DNA from 3 places in the Phascolarctobacterium sp. Marseille-Q4147 genome. Region 3 is predicted to be linked to each of the others. Evidence: riboswitches for the same ligand, from Rfam matches in the RefSeq annotation. Region 3 holds a riboswitch; each other region holds the start of a gene.
What was found. Region 3 has a riboswitch for cobalamin ahead of KAH19_RS06500 (hypothetical protein). Riboswitches for the same ligand answer to the same signal wherever they lie in the genome.

Region 1 (7,852 bases), 1.2 Mb from region 3:
TGAAGGGCGACGGTCCTCTGGGCGAGGTAGTAGCAGATGCCGAAGGCAGCACAGTGCGCGGTTATGTAGAAAACCCCGATGCATTTTTGCCCCTGAAAAACGGCAAGCTGGATGTCGGCGGCGGCATCGGCGCGGGCAATATTATCGTAACACGTTATCTGCAGAATGCAGAGCCCTTCACCGGCTACTGCGAGCTGCAGGACGGCGAAATCGCCAGCGACCTGACCAAATACCTCTATGTATCCGAACAGACACCGACAAGCGTTGCTCTGGGCGTACTGGTTGACAAGGACGGCAACGTAACCGCATCCGGCGGCTTCTTCATTCAGGCTATGCCCGGCTGCACCGATGAGGTTCTGGAAAAGCTGGAAAACAACGTTAACCTGACTCCGTATGTAACCCAGCTGCTGGAAATCGGTTATACTCCGCAAAAGATGATTGAAATTCTCGGCCGCGGTCTGGATGTTGACATTAAAGAAACCATTCCTCTGAGCTTCAAATGCCGCTGCAGCCGTGAGCGCATTCTGGCGGCTCTGGGCAGCCTTGATGTAAAATCTCTGGAGGAGCTGGCGCAGGATAAAACTACGGAAGCACACTGCGAATTCTGCAACAGCACCTATGAATATACTCAGGATGAAATCAAGCACCTGTTGGAAGAAAAGGAAAAGCAGGCACAGCTGGAGGCTGCTAAACAAAACGTCAAATAACAAAACTTTTCTTGACAAAAGAAACTTTTGTTTGTATAATAAAAGCAGTGAATCGATTAAATTTAAATTTATATATTAGGAGGCAGGCAGATGGACGCAGATAAAAAGAAAGCCTTAGACATGGCGATGCACCAGATTGAAAAGGATTTTGGTAAGGGCAGCATTATGATGCTGGGCGAAGCAAGTGCCAAAATGAATATAGAGGTTATCCCTACAGGCGCTTTATCCCTGGATATTGCTCTTGGTGTCGGCGGTATTCCGCGCGGACGCGTTATTGAGATTTACGGTCCCGAGTCTTCCGGTAAAACTACCGTTGCTTTGCATATGATTGCCGAAGCTCAGAAGATGGGCGGCTATGCGGCATTTATCGATGCGGAGCATGCACTGGATCCGGAATATGCCCGTCATCTGGGTGTAGATATTGACGATCTGCTGATTTCTCAGCCGGATAACGGCGAACAGGCTTTGGAAATTGCTGACGCACTGGTACGCAGCGGCGCTATCGATATTATCGTTATCGACTCCGTTGCAGCATTGGTTCCGCGTGCGGAAATCGAAGGCGAAATGGGTGATTCCCACGTAGGCCTGCAGGCACGTCTGATGAGCCAGGCTCTGCGTAAGCTGACAGGTCTGATTTCCAAATCCAAATGTGCTACTATTTTCATCAACCAGATTCGTGAAAAGGTCGGCGTTATGTTCGGTAATCCGGAAACCACTACCGGTGGACGCGCACTGAAATTCTACTCTACCGTTCGTATGGATGTACGTCGTATCGACACTCTGAAGAACGGCAATGATGTTATCGGCAGCCGTACCCGCGTGAAGGTTGTCAAGAACAAGGTAGCACCTCCGTTCAGACAGGCTGAGTTCGATATTATGTATGGCAAGGGCATTTCTCATGAGGGTTGCCTTGTTGATTTGGGCGCAGACCTTGATATTATCAACAAGAGCGGTGCCTGGTATTCCTACGGTGATATCCGTTTAGGTCAGGGCAAGGAAAAGGTTAAAGACTTTTTGCGTGAGAATCCGGAAATTGCCCAAGAAATCGAAGCTAAAATCCGCGCAGTGACGATTGCCAAGAGCGATAATAAGGAAGCAGCTGAGGAGCCGTTGCAGGATGTGGAGTCGATCTTTAAGGAATAAGAAAAAGGAAGAAGGCTTTACCGGCGCGCAGCAGGTTTATGACTGCGCGCTGGATTTATTGTCTTACCGTGATTACAGTCATAAGGATATGGTGGAGCGCTTGCAGCGCAAGGGCGCAACTAAGGCACAGGCGCTGGAGGCGGTGGCCAAGCTGGAGGATTACGGTCTGCTGAACGAGGAGCGTTACGCCCAAAGGGTGTACGAAGCATGGCTTGCAAAACGCTATTACGGCAGACAGCATCTGCAGCTGGAGCTGATCAAGCGCGGCATACGCGCGGACGTGGCAGCGGAAATTATGGAACGCTTTACGCCTGACATTGAAGAAGTGCAGGCGGAGAATGCGGCGCAGCTTTTCGTGCAGCGCAATCAGCGTAAGCTAACAGCAGAAACAGATAACAAAAAAATATATGCGGCTGCGGGACGCTTTATGGCGGCTCGCGGCTTTTCAGCAAGATATGTGCACATTATATTGGGTAAATTGCATTTTTCAGACAATATGTAGCGGTTAAACTTGACAATTTTGTTAAATATAATCTATAATGTAGTTATCCAATCGTGTTAATATCAACGATTTTCACGAGGCGACGCGTAAAGCGGTTGCCTTATTTTTTGCCCTATTTCAGAATAGATAATACATATTTTATTATAGATTCAACGGAATAAGGACATCTATAGCAGACGCAAACAGGCGCCTGCTGTTACTATGCAAAAAAATCTTGGAAAAATCTACATTTAGGAGGTGAGGACGATTTTAGAAATTATCGGTACAGCTGTTGTAGTTGGTCTGGCCGGCGGTGCAGTAGGTTATCTGGTTCGCAAAAATGTTGCCGAAGGTAAAATTGCTACTGCAGAAGAGCAGGCTATCCGTATTGTACAGGATGCGGAGCAGACCGGCGAAGCAAAACGCAAAGAAATCATGATGGAGGCTAAAGAAGAAATCCATCGTCTGCGTTCCGAAATGGAGCGTGAAAATAAAGACAGACGTAACGACCTGCAGCGTCAGGAGCGTCGTCTGCTGCAAAAAGAAGAAAATCTGGACCGTAAAATCGAATCCTTCGAACGCAAAGAAGAAAAGCTAGCTTCTAAGGAACAGCGTCTGAACGCTGCTCAGGAGAAGGCTGATGCTATGTTGGAAAAACGTCAGGTTGAACTGGAGCGTATTTCCGGACTGACCAGTGACGAAGCAAAGCAAGAGCTGCTGCAATCCCTCGAGGAGGAGGTTAAGCATGAATCTGCTATGATGGTTAAGGATCTGGAGCAACAGGCTAAGGATGAGGCTGACCGCAAGGCAAGAGAAATTATCTCTCTGGCAATTCAGCGTTGTGCAGCAGACCATGTAGCGGAAACCACCGTTTCCGTAGTAGGCCTGCCTAACGATGAAATGAAGGGCCGCATTATCGGTCGTGAAGGCCGTAACATCCGCACTCTGGAAACCCTTACCGGCATCGATCTGATTATCGATGATACTCCGGAGGCTGTTATTATTTCCGGTTTCGATCCGGTACGCCGTGAGGTTGCCCGTATCGCCCTGGAAAAATTGATTAATGACGGCCGTATTCATCCGTCCCGCATTGAGGAAATGGTTGAAAAGGCACAAAAAGAGGTTGAGCAGAAGATTAAGGAAGCCGGCGAACAGGCTACCTTTGCTGTCGGTGTGCATGGCCTGCATCCCGAACTGATTAAGCTGCTGGGCCGCCTGAAATATCGTACCAGCTACGGTCAGAATGTCCTGAACCATTCTGTTGAGGTTGCTAACCTGGCAGGTGTAATGGCTTCTGAGCTCGGTGTTGACGTTGTTCTGGCTAAACGTGCCGGCCTGCTGCATGATATCGGCAAGGCTATTGACCATGAAATGGAAGGCTCTCACGTTGAAATCGGCGGCGAAATTGCCAAGAAGTTCCGTGAGTCCGACCTGATTGTCAATGCTATTCTGGCGCATCATGGTGACTGCGAGCCTAAGAGTGTTGAAGCTGTTCTGGTATCTGCCGCTGACGCAGTATCTGCTGCCCGTCCGGGTGCAAGACGCGAAACTCTGGAAAGCTACCTGAAGCGCTTAACTCGATTGGAAGAAATTTCTGAGTCCTTTGAGGGCGTTGAAAAATGCTATGCCGTACAGGCTGGCCGCGAAATCCGCATTATGGTTAAGCCGGATGTTATCGATGATGCTTCCGCTGTGCTTCTGGCACGCGATATCTCCAAGAAGATTGAAGCTGAAATGGAATATCCCGGTCAAATCAAGGTTGTTATCATCCGTGAAACCCGTGCTGTTGATTACGCAAAATAACGAGATTCCTGAAAGAGCTGCTTAGGCAGCTCTTTTTTTGCGCCTTAGCAGGATTATAGGAATTGCTGTCGAATATATATACTTGGAATTTTTTTGACAGGTGCGCTGGTTGAGACCGGTGCTGAAAAGGGAATGCCGGTGAGAATCCGGAGCAGTCCCGCTACTGTAAGCGGAGCCCAGGCAATTATGTCACTGACGCAAGTTGGGAAGGCGCTGAGGGCGATGAAGCTAAGCCAGGAGACCTGCCTGTTACGAAGCTTGGAGCCTACGGGAGATAGGCTGGCTTTGGTATGCGTAAATATAGAATTTTTGGCTGCAGCTGCATTTTGTGAATCTCCCGCAAGGGAGCTTTTTTCATATATGCTTAAAATGAAAAGCATGCAGCTTACAAAAACGAAGGGAGGTTGAAATATGCCTGGAAAAATTATTATGGTTACCGGCGGAGCCCGCAGCGGCAAAAGCGAATTTGCAGAACGCTATGTATTGCATTATTCTCCCAAATGCGATTACGTTGCTACAGCAGAAATCTTGGATGAGGAAATGGCGGAGCGCGTGCGTCTGCACCGTCAGCGTCGTGATGCGCGTTGGATTAATCACGAAGCGCCTTATCATGCCGAGCGCACGCTTGAAGCGCTGTCAGCGGAAACAGGAGCGGTTCTGTTTGACTGCCTGACTGTTTATATGTGTAACCTGCTTTACGGCAAGGATGCGCCGGAGGGTGAATTCCTGGAGCGTTGTCAGGTAGTATTTGACGAAATTGACAAGGTGCTGGCAGCAGCACGAAATTGCGGTAAAATCGTTGTCTTTGTTACGAACGAGGTGGGCAGCGGCATTGTGCCGGATAATCAGATGGCGCGTGAATACCGTGACCTTGCCGGTTGGGTTAACCAACGCGTGGCAGATGCGGCTGATCATGTGTATTATTGTGTGGCAGGTCAGGCCGTAGACGTAAAAAAATTGGCTTTTAAATTTGAGGATGAAGGAGAATAACGACTGATATGGAGAAAATCATAATACCTGCTCTGGATGAAGAACGTATGCAAGAAGTGCGGGCAGGCTACGCTAAGATAGACAAGCCGGCAGCCAACTTGGGCAAGCTGGAGGATATGGTTGTAGGCCTTGCAGGCATGATTGGCAAGGATTTACCGGATAAATTAAAGACGGCGATGGTTCTGATGTGCGGTGACCACGGTATTGCGAAATACGGCGTCAGCGCTTATCCGCAGGAGGTTACGCGCCAGATGATTAACGGTTATATGCGCGGCACCGCCGGTGCTACCGTGCTGGCTCGTCATGCGCACGCCGATGTTTTCGTCTGCGATGTAGGCACTGCCTTTGATTTGAGCGATTTGCCCAAGGTTTATCAGAAAAAGGTAGCCTGGGGAACCAATGACTTCACCCAGGGACCGGCGATGACGCGCGAGCAGGCCGAAAAGGCTATTGCCGTTGGCATCGAGATGGCTGATATGTGCATCGACCAAGGCTATAATATGCTTTATACAGGCGAAATGGGCATCGGCAATACAACCTCTACCTCTGCTATTGCCAGCGCCTTTTTAGGCTTGGACCCGCAGCTGACTGTCGGCCGTGGCAGCGGTATTAATGACGAACGCATGAAGATTAAACGTCAGGTTGTTATCGACGGCCTGGCAAAAAATATGCCGCAGCAGGGCGATGCAATGGATATTCTCTGCAAGGTCGGCGGCTATGATCATGCAGGTCTGGCCGGTGTAATTATCGGCGCAGCCCGTCGCCGCGTACCGACAATGGTTGACGGTGTTAATGCTACGGCTGCAGCACTGCTGGCCTACGGCCTCTATCCGCAGTGCCGCGATTATATGCTCTGCTCGCATCTGAGCAGCGATATTTCTCATAAGAAAATGCTGGAGCTGCTGCAGCTTTCGCCGATTGTGGATGCCGGTATGCGCCTGGGCGAGGGCACCGGTGCTTCTCTGGCTATTGTTGTGCTGCAGGCAGCGATGGACGTGTATAATCATTTAAGCAGGTGATGTGATGCGTGATTTTGTAACTTGTCTGGAATTTTTGACCAGAATCCGCTTTTCCAACCGCACGGACTGGCATGATGACGATTTCAGCCGCAGCGTGCCGTACTTCCCTTTGGTCGGTCTGGTAATGGGCGTTTTTATGGGTGCGGTAAATTACGGACTGTATTATCTGCACACCCCTGATTTAATGCGTGCGGTGATGCTGGTGCTGGCGGAGCTGATTATTATCGGCGCGCTGATGTATGACGGCTTTATGGATACCTCCGACGGTGTTTTCAGCGCCCGTGACCGTGAGCGTATGCTGGAAATCATGAAGGACAGCCACGTAGGTTCCAACGCCGTTATCGCGCTGGTCTGCCTCGTGCTGCTGAAGGTGGCTGCCTATACTACGCTGCCACCGGTAAAATTATCTTTTGCTCTGGTGGCTGTTTTTGTAGCAACGCGCACCTTTATGGTTACCTACATCGTCAACTACAAGTATGCACGCAAAACCGGTATCGGTCATATGTTTAAGGCTTATGCCAAGCCGATGTACACCTATATTGCCTTTGCACTTTGCCTGGCGCTTGTCGCAGCCTGCGGTTTGCCGTATCTGTATACGGCAATAGCGGCCTTCGTTATCTGCCAGGGCATTGCGCATTTCCTCAGCGGTCAGTTGGGCGGTCTTACCGGTGATACCTACGGCTTTTTGACGGAATGCGGCGTGGTGGTTTACCTGATGCTCGCAACCTATATAATCTGATATATTTCCCCGGCAATATTTTGCCGAATTCTAAAGAGACAGAAAGGAAAAATGCTATGCATATAGAAGAAATAATCCAAAAGATTGTGCCTGCGGACAAAGGCTGCATGAAGCTGGCGCAGACACGCTTTGATAATCTGATAAAGCCGGTCGGCAGTCTGGCCAAGCTGGAAGAAATGACCTCGCGCTATTGCGGTATCAAGGGCATTTATGAAAAAGAGGATTTAGATTATCCTAAACGCGATTTACTGGTATGGTGCGGTATCGAAGAGGCTGCTCAGGCCGAAAAAATTATGCACGCCAAATGGCCGGTGAACGTGCTGGCTGCAGAAACCGGTGCGAAGGCTGTGGCTCTGCTCGTAACCTCGGAGGAGGAGGCTGACGCTCTGGAGGAGGGCGCTGCCCTGGTGCAGGAGCTGGTACACGAGAAGGGACTGGAGCTGTTGGGCTTCGGCTGCCTTTCCAATCCTGATAATGAGATGGTACGCACCGCTATGGCCGGCGCTCTGCTGCAGGCTGCAGCAATGAAGGTGCCGGTAATGCTGGACGGCGTTGCTGTCTGCAAGGCTGCCAAAAAGGCAGCGGATATGGCACCTGCCGTGCTCGATTACTGCTTTGCCGGTCATGTTTCCGCAGAGCCGGGTGCAGAAGAATGCCTGCAGGAGCTGGGACTTACGGCGCCGCTGCGCCTGAATATTCCCGACGGCGCCGGTGAGGGTGCTGCTGTCTGCTTTACGCTGTTCAATGCCGGCATCAAGGCCTACAAGGAAATGGAAACCTTTGAGGAAGCAGGCGTGCATGCGGAGATGAAGGAATTTTCCTTGGCAGAGCAATCTAAAAAAGGAGCGAAGGCTTAATGGGTAAAATTTATTTAATTCGTCACGGTGAAACGGACAGCAACAAGGGACACCGCTTTCAGGGACGCATCAACATGCCGTTGAATGCCAAAGGTCTGGAGCAGTCCGAGAAG
Region 2 (7,852 bases), 840 kb from region 3:
TATTGCAGCAGTTTCTCTTGGAGCTATCTTGTTCAACAATTTATATTGGTTATTTGGTTTTTTACGTGTGAGTACTACCGGTTATGCGGCACAGGCCTTTGGCGCTGCCGATAAAAGACTTGGTATGCTCGCATTTTTTAAGCCTTTGGTTCTGGCAATGCTGATAAGTGCCTGCTGCATTTTGTTTCAAAAGCCGATTTTAGAACTGTATCTGGCCATGATTGGTGCTGCACCGGAGGTCAACGAGCTGTGCCGTGATTATTATTACATCCTTATCTGGGGGGCACCGCTGGTTTTTGGTAATTATGTGGCCCTTGGTTGGCTCATGGGGCAGACGCGGGTGCGGGCGAGTGTGTTTATGCAGGTTTCCATGAACGTGCTGAACATGGCGCTGAGTATCTGGTTTGTTTTTTGGCTGCATATGGATATTACGGGCGTGGCTTTTGCTACTTTGCTAAGTCAGCTTTACGGCGGTATTTTGAGCATAGTACTGATGTACTATTACGGTGATTTTGATTACAAGGAGCTGCCTTGGAGCGAGCTGCTGGATTGGCGTGAGTTTATCGGCATGCTGCAGGTGAATGTCAACCTGATGATTCGTACTGCCTGCCTGTTGACCGTAAACAACATTATTGCGGCAGTCGGAGCTTCCTTCGGTACTGTGGTGCTGGCAGCCAACGCTGTGCTGCTGCAGCTTAAGGATATTATGAGCTACCTGATTGACGGTATGGCGAACGGCGCGGCGATTTTCAGCGGCCGTGCGGTAGGTGCAAAGAACGGCAAGCTGTTTGCAGCTACCATAAAAATGACCTTCAAATGGCTGGTAGTGCTGGCTGCTATCCTGATGCTCGGCTATCACTTGAGCAATGAGTTCTTTATCCGCCTGTTTACCAATATCGAAGAGGTTGTAGCGATGGCTATGACCTACAATGTGTTTGTTTTATTCTATCCTGTTTGCGCCGGTATCGGCATGGTGCTTTACGGAGTTTTCTGCGGAGCTACCAAAACCGCACCGGTACGCAACATGATGCTGATGGCACTCTTGGTATTCTACCTTTTGCAGTGGCAGCTGGTGCCGCTTTGGGGCAACAGCGGACTGTGGCTGGCCTTGCTGGGCTTCATGTTGTCGCAGTCAATAATACTTTTATTCTATTTGTCTTCTTTGAGAAGAGAGTTTGCATAAGCAACACCTTTGTAACAAATTTGTTGCAAATAATGAGAATTAGTGTTATTATAAATTTATAAGTGTTAGCTTATTTCTTTTTGCCGATATAAAGACCTTTTACAAATCTATACTCTTCTGAGGTGCCTGCCTATGCAGGTAATAATCGGAATACGGTGCAAATCCGTAGCGGTCAAGCCACTGTGATGCCGCAAGGCTAAGTCAGGTTGATTTCCTCAGTTGATATATTCCTGCTAGCGACGGAAATATATATATAATTACAATTGTGCACATTGTAAGTATGTATCCTTTCTGCGCTCATTTTGCAGGAAGGGTAATTTTTTTGATGGAGATGATGTGCTTTGACGAAAAAGCAGCTTCTGTCCCGACTGGGGCAGATCATCCTTGTTCTGCTTGGTATCAGCTTTATTACCTTTGCTTTGGTAATGCTGGCCCCTGGCGATGTAGCTCGCCAGATGATTGCAGGTAACGAGGATATTATTGTAAGTCAGGCCGAAATTGATGCACTGCGTGCAGAATTAGGTCTGGACAAGCCCTTCTTCTTCCAGTATCTGGATTGGTTGGGTCGTGCGCTGCATGGCAACCTCGGTTTCTCCTTTATGGCTAAAAAGCCTGTTGTTGAGGAGCTGTTCGAGCGTTTGCCCGGTACTATCCTATTGTCTCTGGCTTCCCTTGCAATGATGTTGGTGGTATCTATTCCTGCCGGCATTTATTCTGCAGTTAAGCGCGGTGGCTGGTTTGACTATATAGTACGCAGCTTTACTTTCCTTGGCGTATCAATGCCGGGCTTCTGGGTTGGCTTGATGCTGCTGTGGATTTTTGGTCTGCAACTTGACCTGTTGCCTATTGTCGGCGGTACGATTGGTGTTGACACGATTATCCTGCCTGCGGCAACGTTGGCCTTTGCAATGTCTTCCAAGTACACACGTCAGGTGCGTGCTGCTATTCTGGAAGAGCTGCATCAGGACTATGTTGTCGGTGCACGCGCGCGTGGTATGAGTGAAAGCCATATTCTGTGGAAAGAGGTTCTTCCGAACGCTCTGCTGCCGCTGATTACGCTTTTAGGTCTGTCTTTAGGTAACCTTCTGGGTGGTGCTGCGGTTATCGAGATTGTTTTCCAATGGCCCGGCCTTGGCCGTCTGGCAATTGAAGCAATTACCTACCGTGATTTCCAGCTGGTACAAGGTGTTGTTGTGTGGATTGCGTTGATGTATATGGTTATCAATCTCATTGTTGATATCTCTTATAACTATCTTGATCCGCGTCTGAGAAAGGTAAGGTAAGAGCAGATGGAAACAATTATTAATGGTTTAAAAACCAACCGTGCTTTTGCCGTAACCTCAGTTCTGGTATTGGTGCTGATTGCTATTGCTTTTGCGGCACCTGTTCTTGCACCGTATGATCCGACTCATGCAACAATGCAGGATGCTTTCATGGCACCGGGCGGAAGTCATCTGTTCGGCACAGATAAGCTGGGCCGTGACTGCTTAAGCCGTGTGCTTTATGGTGCGCGTGCTTCCCTGAGCGGTGTATTGTTCCTGGTAGCCAGCGTATTTATCGTTGGTACTTCTATGGGTGTTATTTCCGGTTATTTCGGCGGTAAGGTTGATATGGTTATCATGCGTATTTCTGATATGATGATTTCCTTCCCTGGTATGATTCTGGCTATCGCTGTTGCCGGTATTATGGGTGGCAGCCTTGTCAACGCCGTAATCGCGCTGACGATTGTAAGCTGGACAAAATATGCGCGTTTATCCCGCAGCCTTGTACTGCAGATTAAACGTCGTGACTATGTAGAAGCAGCAATCGTTAACGGCGGTACCTCGCCTCATATTCTGTGGGTACATATCCTGCCCAATATTTTGCCGATGATGGTTATTACCGCAGCAGCAGATATCGGTGCTCTGATGATGGAGCTTGCAGGTCTGTCCTTCCTGGGCTTCGGCAGCCAACCGCCTGCTCCTGAATGGGGCCTGATGCTGAATGAAGGTCGTCAGCAGCTGCAGACTGCACCGTGGCTGATGTTCTTCCCCGGTTTGGCAATCTTTGTTACCGTTATGATTTTCAACCTTTGGGGCGATAATCTGCGTGATGTGCTTGACCCGCGTAATGACGTACAGGATTAATTATTTTTGCCTTAGTTTTTGATATCCGGCAGAAGTCTGCCGGGTTAAATGAGTATATGAAATGGAGAGATGACTAATGAAAAAAATGTTTAAAGCTACCGCAGCAGCGGCTATGATCGGTTTACTGGCATTTGCAGCAGCAGGCTGTGGCGGCGACAAAAAAGCTGAGCACAAGGAAGTTGTAAAATTTGGTGTTACCAACTTCGCTGACTCCCTGGAAACCACCGATAACTACTTTGGCTGGATTGTAATGCGTTACGGCCTGGGCGAATGCCTGGTTAAATTCGATAAAAAAATGAATGCTGTTCCTTGGCTGGCTGATAAATGGACCGTTTCTGATGATAAGCTGACCTGGACCTTCCACATCAACGATAAGGCTTGCTTCTCCAACGGCACCAAACTGACTGGTGAGCTGGCAGCAGCTTCTATCCAACGTACCTTTGAAAAAGCAGCTCGTGCAAAATCCATGTTCGAATATGAATCCATCAAGGGTGAAGGCCAGAACGTAATCATCAAAACCAAAAAACCGGTACCGACTCTGCCCGGTATGCTTGGTGACCCTCTGTTCATTATCGTTGATACTCAAACCATTAAAGACCGTGATACCGCAAAACAAGGCGCTATCTGCACCGGTCCTTATACAGTAAAATCCTACAGCAAAGCTAAAGCTGAAATGGTTAGAAACGAAAAATACTGGGATGGCGCAGTTCCGTTCAAAGAGGTTGATATCCTGACCATCGACGATCCTAACACCCGTGCTATGGCTCTGCAAAAAGGTGAAATCGACTTCGCTATTAACATTGCAGCAGGCGACCTGCAGCTGTTCAAAGACAAAAATAAATACAACATCTCCAATATCGCTTCCCTGCGTGACGTACTTGCTCGTCTGAATGTACGTCCGGATAAACCGTTGGGTGATATCAAAGTCCGTGAAGCTCTGCTGCGTTCTCTGGATCGTGTAACCTACAACAAGGTTCTGCTGAAAGACACCTTCGTTCCCGGTGGTCCGTATCTGCCTCCTTCTGTTGACTACGGTTATGATGAACTGTACAAATACGATAAAAACCAATACAATGTTGAAAGCGCTAAAAAGCTGCTTGCTGAAGCTGGCTGGAAAGATACCAACGGCGACGGCTTTGTTGATAAAGACGGCAAAAACCTGGAACTGAACTTCGTATTCTACAGCGGCCGTGCTGAGCTGCCTCTGTATGCAGAAGCTACCCAGGCTGATGCTAAGAAAGTCGGCATTAAAGTTAACCTGAAGAACGTTGACTACAACGTACTGGATGGTATCGGCCGTAAAGGTGATTATGACCTGCTGATTTCCAACGTACTGACTCTGCAGGCCGGCGATCCTGAAGTATTCATGAACATGTACCTCAAGACCGGTCAAGAACAGAACGGTTCTGGCTACAGCAATCCGAAATTTGATGCTCTGTCCGATAAACTGGGCGTAGAATTTGACCCGGCTAAACGTCGTGAGCTGGTTATCGAAATGCAAAAGGTTATCCTCGACGATGCAGCTTCCCTGGTATTTGGTCATCCGCAAACCAACATGGTTTCCAACAAGTCTATTGCTAACGCAGAAATCCTGCCTTGCGATTACTACTGGCTGACCAAAGATATCAAATCTGCTAACTAATAATTTACAAAGAAGGTAACGCTTAATGCTACTTGAAGTAAAAGATTTAGACATCAGCTACGGTGACAAGCTCACCGTAACCGGTGCCAGCTTAGAATTGGATAAAGGCGAGATTATGTCCATCGTTGGCGAGTCCGGCAGTGGCAAAACTACCGTTATCCGCGCTATTATGGGTTGCCTGCCCGGTGCTGGCCGCGTTAGCCGCGGCAGCATCATCTTTGACGGCAAGGATGTATTGCAAAATACTCCCGATGAATGGCGCAAAATGTATGGCAGTGAGATGTCCATGATTTTCCAGGACAGTGGCAACATGATTAATCCTATCCGCCGCATCGGCCAGCAGTTCATTGACTATGTTCAGGCTCACCAGCCGGACAAGTCCAAGGACCAGGCTTATAAGATGTGCTGCGATATGCTGACTAACGTGCGCCTGCCGAACCCGGAAAATATCATGAACAGCTATCCGTTTGAGCTGTCCGGTGGTATGCGTCAGCGTGTAGGTATTGCTATGGCTATGATTTTCAGCCCGAAAATCCTTCTGGCCGACGAACCTACCAGTGCGTTGGACGTAACTACTCAGGCTCAGATTATCCGCCAGATTGTTGATATCCGTAACGAATATGGCGTTGCCGTTATCATGGTTACACATAACCTGGGCGTTGCTTCCTATGTATCCAACAAGCTGATGGTTATGAAGGGCGGTCATGTTGTGGAATATGGCAAGCGTGAGGACGTTATTGCTAATCCGCAGGATGAATATACAAAACAGCTGCTGAAGGCAGTTCCGGTCATAGGAGGTAAGACATATTATGAGCAATAATGAAAAACCGGCCTATGAGCGTAATAAACTGGTACTGGAAATTAACCATCTTACCAAAAAATTCGCAGTTGATGGCGGCAAGTTCCTGACTGCCTGCAACGATATCAACCTGCGTGCCTATGAAGGCCGTACCCTGGGCATCATCGGTGAATCCGGCTGTGGCAAGAGTACCCTGGTGCGTACTCTGCTGCGTATTCACCCTGCTACCAGCGGTGAAGCTATTTTCGAAGGTCATGATCTGATGAAATCTAACGGTGAGCAGCTGCGTCAGGACAGAAAGAACATCCAGATGGTGTTCCAGGATCCTACTGCTGCTTTCAACCCGAAGATGCTCGTTAAGGATATTCTCACCGAGCCTTTGAAAAACTTCGGCCTGATTAAAAACAGCGAGGTAGACGCCAAAGCAGCAGAGCTACTGGAAATGGTTGAACTGCCTGCTGAATTTAAGGATCGCTATCCGCACAGCATGTCCGGCGGTCAGCGTCAGCGTCTGGGCATTGCCCGCGCTTTGGCACTGGAACCGAAGATTATTGTCTGCGACGAAGCAACCAGTGCATTGGACGTTTCCGTACAGGAAAAAATCTGCGAGCTGCTGTGCCGCATTCAAAAAGAAAAAAATATTACCTATCTGTTCATTGCCCATGACCTTGGTCTGGTAGATTTGATGTGCCATCAGGTTGCGGTAATGTACTTGGGTAACGTTGTAGAATGGCTGGAGCACGGACGTATTGCAGAAAGCTGCAAGCATCCGTACACCAAGGCACTTATGGGTGCTGTATTTAAGGTAGATTTCAAACCGGGCGAAAAGATTGAGCCGTTGGAAGGCGAAATCCCGAGTCCGCTGGACCTGCCGCCTGGATGCCCCTTTGCCAGCCGCTGCGAGCACTGCACCGAGCATTGCGTGCAGGTTAAGCCTGAGCTGAAAGAGGTTGAGCACGGCCATTGGGTTGCTTGTCACTTGTTTGACTAATGCAGTCCTGAAGCGATATGCACAAGTATAGAGCTTCTCTTTAAAGTAATTTTCTCCATCAATTTTTATAGTGGGTACAGCGAATGCTGTACCCATTTTTTTCTTAGGAATTTTTATCACTAATTTTACGAGTGAGTATTGACTCATACGTTATTTATGTTATAATATAAGTATCAAAGAATTTACTGAAAGGTGCTGTCACCTTTCCTATTATTTTTTACATAATATATGAATGAATACTCATATGAGTAGTGAGACAACCTGAAAAGAAAGGTGGTAGATATAATGAAGCAAGATTTAGAGGATATCCGTAACGGTGCCGGTGATGTAAGAGCTTTCAGACACATCGACGGTCATATTAACAGCGTAGAAGATTACAGCAAGCATCCGGAAGGCTGCACCTGCGGTCACTGCGGCAAGGACCATGATCACAAAACTATGGGACATGTGCCCAAGCATACTCATGGTGATGCCTGCGGTTGCGGACACGATCATGAACATGACCATGAAGAACATTCCCATGAGCATGGAGATGATTGCTGCTGTGGTAATGAACATGAGCATAATCACGGACATGAGCATGAAGAACACGCTCACGCACACGGCGACGAATGTGGCTGCGGACATGATCACGGCCATGAGCACGCTCATGCACACGGTGACGAATGCGGTTGCGGACACGACCACGGACATGAACACGAGCATGAACATTCCCACGCACATGGTGACGAATGCGGTTGCGGACATGACCATGAGCACGAACATGCACACGCTCACGCACATGGCGACGAATGCGGTTGCGGACACGACCACGGCCATGAACACGAACATTCTCATGCACATGGCGACGAGTGCAGTTGCGGTCACGACCACGGCCATGAACATTCTCATGTATACGGACATCACGTGCCCGGTCATCCTGATAATTGCGAATGCGAAATCTGCCATCCGCATGAGGAATACTGCGATGTATGCGGCGAAAGCCTGGCTAATTGCACCTGCCGTATGCCGGATGCCGACAAGGTAAAACGTGTATATATTCTGCAAAACCTTGGCTGTGCTAACTGCGCTGCCAAGATGGAATATAAAATCAAAGAGCTGCCGGGCGTAA
Region 3 (7,852 bases):
ATTCCGAAAAAACTATCGCAACCTTTTATGATCCTAACCAACCGTTAAACGGTACTTTAGCTAACAATCCTTCTATCAGAGTTGGCAGTCCTTCTCCGATGTATACTGACTTCAGTATGCGTGGGGTTAATATGAACGCCGCTCACTATTATATTAACGGTATTCCTAATCTGTTCAACCAGACAAGAAGCATTCCTGCATATACTTTGGAGAGTGTAGATATTGTATCCGGTCCTAACACAGTTCTGAATGGTGCAACCTTCTCCAATAACGGTACCAATGGTACAGATGCTCCTGCAGGTCTTTTGAATGCTACCACTAAACGTGCGACCGATAAGGATGTTACCAGATATACCCAAAGATTTTCCGGTCGCAGCACTTTGACCGAAGATATTGATTTTGGCAGACGCTTCGGCGAAAATAAGGAGTGGGGCGTGCGTGTAAATGCTCATCATGAAAACGGCGGTCTTTCTATGGAAGGTGCCAAGGTTACCGATAAGAGCGTTTATATTAACGTAGATCATCAAGATGAGAAGAGCACTACTAACCTGTTTGGCGGTTACTTTGACTGGAAGGTTGACGGCGGCCAAAGATGGCTGCAGGCCGGCAGTGTAAAAGCAGGCCATCTGGCAAGTGCTCCGAGTGGCAAAAACAATCTGAGCTTTGACAGCCAAACAAAATATAACCATGGCTATATGATGACCTTGAATCATACACAAAAGTTAAGCGATAGCTGGCAGGCTTTCATTAACGGCGGTTATGGTCAATATTCCGAGCATAAATGGGATCCCAACAGTGGTTCCTTAACCTTGGGTGATGACGGTAAGCTGAGCGGCAAGTTCAGAGATTATATTTCCGACAGCAAGAGCATGTATTGGCAGGCCGGCGTTTCCAACGAAACTAAAGTAGGCAATATTAAAAACAACATTTCTTTAGCTGTTGATTATTTCAATTACAAGAGCAAGGCTGTAAACTCCGGTGGTAAGAATCCTTCCAATCTTTCCGGTGATATCTGGAATGGTGTACATCTGAGCGGTACGCCGATTTTTGCTCCTTCTATCGATTCTGTCGGTTATGGCAAAGAAACTGCTAAAGCCATGACTCTTGCTGACAGAGTAGAGATTGGCAAGGTTTCTGTTTTCGGTGCGTTACAATATCGTGATTCCGAAACAACAACTGCTGCCGGTAAAAAGGTTAGCAAGGATAGCCTGAATCCGACATTTGCAGTTGCTTATAAACCTGTTGAAAATGTATCTGTTTACGCAAGCCATGCACAAGCTTATACCAAACCTGTTGAGGTTGGCACCGGTTACGATAACACCGGCGAAATTCTGAAGCCTATCAAAAATAAACAGAACGAGATCGGTGTAAAATACGAAAATGCTAATGTTCTGCATAGCTTGGCATTCTTTGATCTGAACCAGGCAAGCTATATCAAAGAAGCTACCAATACCGCAATCGGCCAAAAATATACACAAGAAGGCGAAAACCGCTTCAAAGGTATAGAGTATTCTCTGACCGGTAAGGTTGCCGATAAATGGAACCTGATGGGCGGTGTACTGTATTTGAACGGCAAGCGTGAAAAACTCACCATGGGTAAGGAAAACTTGGAAGGCAAGTTTGCTACCGGTACTCCGAAGTGGAATGCTGTTTTAGCTGCTGAATATGAGGCTGACAAAAACACCTCCTTTATCGGCAGAGCTAATTATGTTGGTGAAGCACATGTTAATGATAATGGTGTAAAAGCTCCGGATTATATGACCGTTGATTTGGGTGTGAAATATAAAACTGCTATCAACACCGTACCGGTAACTTTTAGCGCAATGTGCTATAATGCGTTTGACAAGAATTACTGGATTTCCAGAGGTACTTCTGTAGCTCTGGGCGCTCCCAGAACCTTCATGCTGTCTGCGCAGTTTGATATTTAATAATTCATTTGTTAAGAGGGTGGTTTAGGCTGCCCTCTTTTCTTCTGATTGTATTGGTGGTAAGCATGCTATGAAAAAATTTTTAAGCATTATATTTCTGCTTTTGGTTATATTATTAACAGGTTGCGGGAATCAAAAGCAAGAGCAAAAGCATATAGATAAAAGCAGTGAGAAGAATGTTGTTGTTCTGGCAGCTTACAGGCATCTTGCTCCCGGCAACAAAGACGGATTGTATTGCAGTCGCGTTCTGGGAGTATGGGAGCCGCTTATTACTAAAGATGCCGACAATAGACCGGCTCCTTGCTTGGCGCAAAGCTGGGAGATGCGTGATGGCGGCAAAGAATGGATTTTTCATCTGCGTCAGGATGTGTATTTTCACAATGACACAAAATTTACTGCAGATTCTGTCATTGCCAACTTCGATCGTATGAAAAAAGGTTATAAGCGGTCTTCATTTTATGGCTTGAATATGGAAACGTATTATCCGACTCTTATAAAATATGAAAAGCTGGATGATTATACTATTCGTCTGCTTTTTAAAGAAGCAAATGTCAATGAATTATATAAGATGACTGATTTCGGTAGTCCTATTTATGCACCTGAGTGCTTTGCAGAAGATGGCAATTTTAAGAGCGTTGCGATAGGTACAGGACCATATAAGATTACAGAGAATGCTTTAAATAAATACGTAGTTCTTCAACGCAATGATAATTATTGGGGAGAAAAGGGCAGAATAGCTAAGTATGTTGTGCGGACGATTCCCAATACGGATACACGCTATGCTGCTCTGAAATCGGAAGAAATAGACGGAGTCATAGATATCAATGCGATACCACCGTTTTTGGCTGAGGAAATAAAAAAAGATCCACGCTTTGAGGTTAGAACAAATAAATCAACAATGATTCGTTATTTGGGACTTAACGGTACCAAGTTCCCTTTTAATGATATCCGCATGCGCAGAGCTGTAAGCCTTGCAATCGACAGAAAAAATCTGGTGCATAATATGTACTTGGATTATGCTGAGCCGACGGTTAATATCTTAAATTACACCAGCCCCGGTTATAAGGCTTTGCCACTAGACTATGATTTGCAGGAAGCAAAAAGATTAGCGCATGAGGTATTAGGCGATGAAAGATGCGAAATTACTTATTGTATCAACGGCAGTGAGCCTTTGCAGAAGGGGGAAGCGGAGCTTATTGCTTATTGGCTGCAGAAAATCGGCTTGGATGTAAAGATTAAGTCTATAGAATATGCTACTTTGTCGAAAATGCTGCGCAAGGGTGATTTCAATATTGTGCGCACTCAAAGAGGCTTGGCAAATGGTGATCCCTTCAGTGCTTTATATCCATTTGTTATGCCTGACGGTGCGTTGAACGTCAACAATCGTTTTGGTTATAAAAATAATGAGATTATTACTTTAATGAATAATGTGAAGCATATAACAGATGAGCAGGAAAGACAGCGTGTTTTTGACAGAGTGCAAGTTATTATTGGTTATGAACAGCCCGTTATTCCACTTTTTAATGACGTGAATATTGTTGCGTATAATAAACGACTGAAAAACTACAAGCCTTTAATCTATGGCGTGGATTTGAGTAAGGTAGAACTGTTGAATGAGCATGATTGATTTTTATTTTGCAAGAAATTAATAGATTGTATCTGGAACCTTTCGTAAGCAACGTGTTTTCTTGACATGAATATAAAGATGTGCTATAATTCTGAATATAAAATGCAACATATGTTACAAAATTAGCTTAATAAACTAAAGCTATCAGGTGTCGAAAGACTTAATAAATAAGCAGGTGCGAAGCCTGCGCTGTCACGCAGCTGTAAAGTGGAGTAAGCCTTAATAATGTCACTGGGCAACCGGGAAGGCGAGGCTTGCGAGGAAACTGAGCCAGAAGAATTGCCTGAAAAAGTTAACGGGAGTGTACTGCGAGCGACAGGAGGCTGCTAGGGGATAAGTGCGCCTTTCTGTAATTTGGCAGAAGGGCGTTTTTGATTGCCGGAAAACGAGAATCCCACAACACATGGCTTTTAACCGACGCTGCACGCGAAACTAGGACAGCTCGGCAGCGAAGGTTAGAAAATAAATTTTTGATGAGGTGTATGAGTATGATGAAAAAGAAAAAAGCATTGGCTATGTCCGTGCTGTGCGCAGTAGCAAGCGTAGGCTTTGTGATGGGCGCAAGTGCGGAAACTATGCATGGTAATCTTGAAGAGGTTATTGTTGAGGGAAGTGCAGATGTATTGCCGGGTGGCATGGTTGCCAGAACCGGTAACGTTGGTATCATTGGTAATAAAAATGTAATGGATGTACCTTTTTCTCAAACAAATATTACAGCTGATGCTATGGAAACCTTTGGCGGTATGAACCAGCCTTTGGATAATATTCTGGTAAATATTCCATCCGTGCGTCAGACCGGTACCATGCTGCATGGTGATTTTTTCTGTAAGAGGTAAATCTACCAATGGTTCCTTCTTCTATCTGAATGGCGTTCCGGGAATGTTAGGACAGTTTACAGTTCCGATTTTTATGGCTGAAAGCATTCAGGTTACCGAAGGACCGAATAAAGCTATTTCCGGCTCCTTCCCCACAGGTGAAGGCACCGGTGTTGCTGCGGTAGTAAACGTTGATACAAAAAAAGCTCTTGATAAGCCTGTATTCAGATATAAACAAGTATTTTCCGGTGAAAGCGGCTTAGGTGAATATCTGGATATCGGTAAAAGATTCGGTAAGAATAAAGAATGGGGTGTCAGAGTAAATACAGAGGTATTAAATGGAAATCCCGGTCATTATAAAGCAAGCAAAGAGGGTTCCAGCATTTTTGCCAACATTGACCATCAGGACGCTGACAGTAAATCCAATTTGCTCGTCGGTTATCAATATTATGAAGTTGATGATGGCATGAGATGGTTCGGCTTTGATGCTAATAATGTAAAAAAAGGTCTTTTGACTCACGTTCCCTCTGCTCCGAATTCCAAAAACAATTATAGCTTCCCCGGCATGACCAAAGCCTCCGAAGGCGCATTGATGGTATTGAACCATGAGCAGGCAATCGGTCACGGCACTAAGGCCTTCTTTAACGGCGGTTGGACAAGAAGCAATTTACGTAAAAATATTACCGGTCAAGGCAGCCGTTTGACTATTCTTGATGATGCAGGCAATTATGCAGGCAAATATTTTACCAGAAGAACTCCTGGCCATAAGTATTATGTGCAGACCGGTATTGAGAATACTTTTAAAACCGGTGAGGTTGAACATGATGTGGTTTTGGCAGTTGACAAATCCTGGTCTAAGTCCTGGACCGGTGTTGTCGGCGGTTATGGTCTGACTAACTTTAAGGGCTTGGGCGGAACCTTAGCAGGTGGCGTTAATCCTAATGAGAGCGTAAATATTCCTACCTTCAGTAATTTCCATAACAGTACAAGAACCTTCTGGGGTGTTTCTCTGTTAGATACTATGAAATTAGGCAAGGCTCAGATGATGTTAGGCGTTCATAAGCATGAATCCAATGCTGTAACCTATCCGGATCCGACTAAATCCGGTAAGGTAGCAAGTGTTAAGTCCAGCGCTGTTTGTCCTGCTTACGGTTTTGTTTACCAGCCTACAGATGAAGTATCAATTTATGCCAGCCATTCCGAATTCTTTGATGCCGGCAGCAGAGTCAGCGGCAGCACTGTTTATAATGCAGATGAAATCTTAGATCCGTCTAAAACAAAAATGGACGAAATCGGCGTTAAATACAGCAACAAGAACTTCTTGGCTACCTTGGCCCTGTTCAAAAACAGAGAGTCCTCTACTTTAAACATATATGACGACAAAAAGCCTGATTGGTATTGGGTTACCAATGATGGCGAAAACGAGTACAAGGGTATTGAGCTGTCTTTCAACGGAGCTATTGCAGATAAATGGAATGCTTTTGGCGGTTTAATGTATCTTGATACAGAGAGAGTAAGAACCAATAAAGGCACCTATGACGGCTACAGAGTAGGCGGTATCCCCAGATTCAATGCTGTTGCAGGCTTGCAATATAAACCGAATAATGATTTGTCACTTTTGGCAAGAGCTGTATATGTTGGTCCTACTCCTATTTTCCCGGCAAGCAATGCGATTGAATGGGAAGTTCCTTCTTATACTACTTTTGATGCAGGCGTTAATTACAAGACACAAATTAACAAAATGCCTGTTACATTGAGTGCAATGTGCTATAATCTGACCGGTAAAGATTATTGGATTGCTTATGGTTCCGGACTGCATTTGTCCAGCCCCAGAACCTTTATGCTGTCCGCTCAATTTGATATTTAACTGATGATGTTTAAGAGGGCGGTTTTACTGCCCTCTTTTCTTCAAATTACATGTTTTTGGTAGTGTTATGAAAAAATTATATTGTATTATTGCTCTCATATTACTTGTTCTTGCGACCGGTTGCGGTAAGCAGGAAAATATTAAAGAAAATACTATAAAAAAAGATAATGATACAGTGACTCTGGCTGGCTATCGTCAGCTTGCTCCAGGTAACAAGGATGCCTATTATTGCAGCAGCTCCTTGGGTGTTTGGGAGCCTTTGATTACTAAGGATAAAGATAGCAAGCCTGCACCCTGTCTGGCTCAAAGCTGGGAGATGCAGGATAATGGAAAAATCTGGATTTTTCATCTGCGTAAAAATGTCCTGTTTCATAACGGAACGAAATTTAATGCGGATTCGGTGATTGCTAATTTTGACCGAATGAAAAAAGGTGTTAAGCGTTCAACTTTTTATGGCTTGAATATAGATGCATTTTATCCCTCACTGTTGAAATATGAAAAATTAGATGAGTATACTGTTAAACTGACCTTTAAAGAAGCGAATATTAACGAACTGTATAAGATGACAGATTTTGGCAGTCCGATTTATGCTCCGGAATGCTTCGCGGAAGATGGTAATTTTAAAACCTTCGCAATAGGCACCGGGCCATATAGAATAATAGAAAACCAACTGAACAGTCATGTAAAAATAGAGCGTTATGATAATTATTGGGGTGAAAAAGGCAAAATAAAAACATTTATTGTGCGTAAAATACCTAATACGGATACACGTTATGCTGCGTTAAAATCCGGCGAAATTGATGGCGTTACCGATTTGAATGCTATACCGCCTTTTTTAGCGGAAGAATTGAAAAAGGATAACAATTTTGTCGTTTATAAAAATAAATCAACCATGGTACGCTATCTGGCATTAAACGGTAAAAAATTTCCTTTTAATGATGTCAGAATGAGGCAGGCTGTGAGCTTGGCAATTGACAGGCAGGATTTAGTTAATGCTCTATATATGGGCTATGCAATACCGACTGTTAACATTCTGAATTATTGCAGTCCGGGATATAAAGAGTTCCCGGTAAAATATGACCTGCAAGAAGCCAAACGTCTTGCACATGAGGTGCTGGGAGATAAGCGTGTAGAGATTGTTTACGGAATTAACGGTGCGGAGCCTTTGCAAAAAGGTGAAGCAGAAATAATTGCTTATTGGCTGAAAGATATTGGCTTAGATGTTAAAATAAGGGTATTGGAGTATGCGACCTTATTAAAAATGATACGGAAAGGAGAGTGTAATATAGTTCGTCTGCAAAAGGGTTTGGCAAACGGAGATCCGTATACTGCCTTGTATCCCTTTGTAATGCCTGACGGAGCGTTAAACAAGAATAATAGCGTTGCGTATGAAAATGATGAAATTGTTAGTTTGATGAACGAGGTCAAGCATACTACAGATGAGCAGAAACGACGGGAGATATTCAATAGAATACAAGAAATTGCTGTTGAAGAGCAGCCTGTTGTTCCTTTGTTTAACGATATGGCGATAGCTGCGACCAGCAGTCGTATAAAAAATTACGGTGCCATCAATAAAATTGAACTTGTAACAGATGATGAGTAAAATTTGTAATGA

Region 1: linked by a shared signal. The riboswitch ahead of cobU (bifunctional adenosylcobinamide kinase/adenosylcobinamide-phosphate guanylyltransferase) and the one ahead of KAH19_RS06500 (hypothetical protein) in region 3 are both predicted to bind cobalamin.
Region 2: linked by a shared signal. The riboswitch ahead of nikB (nickel ABC transporter permease) and the one ahead of KAH19_RS06500 (hypothetical protein) in region 3 are both predicted to bind cobalamin.

What each region holds. Positions count from the first base shown of each region.
Region 1 covers NZ_CP072874.1:197,915-205,766, reverse strand. The annotation lists gene hslO (Hsp33 family molecular chaperone HslO) at 1-707, shown strand, start outside; gene recA (recombinase RecA) at 798-1,850, shown strand; gene KAH19_RS00870 (regulatory protein RecX) at 1,825-2,352, shown strand; gene rny (ribonuclease Y) at 2,590-4,134, shown strand; cobalamin riboswitch at 4,216-4,399, shown strand; gene cobU (bifunctional adenosylcobinamide kinase/adenosylcobinamide-phosphate guanylyltransferase) at 4,546-5,124, shown strand; gene cobT (nicotinate-nucleotide--dimethylbenzimidazole phosphoribosyltransferase) at 5,133-6,143, shown strand; gene cobS (adenosylcobinamide-GDP ribazoletransferase) at 6,148-6,882, shown strand; gene KAH19_RS00845 (nicotinate-nucleotide--dimethylbenzimidazole phosphoribosyltransferase) at 6,939-7,739, shown strand; gene KAH19_RS00840 (histidine phosphatase family protein) at 7,739-7,852, shown strand, end outside.
Region 2 covers NZ_CP072874.1:535,553-543,404, reverse strand. The annotation lists gene KAH19_RS02510 (MATE family efflux transporter) at 1-1,183, shown strand, start outside; adenosylcobalamin (AdoCbl) riboswitch at 1,308-1,439, shown strand; gene nikB (nickel ABC transporter permease) at 1,525-2,466, shown strand; gene nikC (nickel transporter permease) at 2,473-3,309, shown strand; gene KAH19_RS02495 (ABC transporter substrate-binding protein) at 3,386-4,951, shown strand; gene KAH19_RS02490 (ABC transporter ATP-binding protein) at 4,977-5,771, shown strand; gene KAH19_RS02485 (ABC transporter ATP-binding protein) at 5,761-6,741, shown strand; gene KAH19_RS02480 (heavy metal translocating P-type ATPase) at 7,747-7,852, shown strand, end outside.
Region 3 covers NZ_CP072874.1:1,376,122-1,383,973, forward strand. The annotation lists gene KAH19_RS06490 (TonB-dependent siderophore receptor) at 1-1,928, shown strand, start outside; gene KAH19_RS06495 (ABC transporter substrate-binding protein) at 1,999-3,555, shown strand; cobalamin riboswitch at 3,685-3,857, shown strand; gene KAH19_RS06500 (hypothetical protein) at 4,044-4,391, shown strand; gene KAH19_RS06505 (TonB-dependent siderophore receptor) at 4,366-6,237, shown strand; gene KAH19_RS06510 (ABC transporter substrate-binding protein) at 6,305-7,840, shown strand.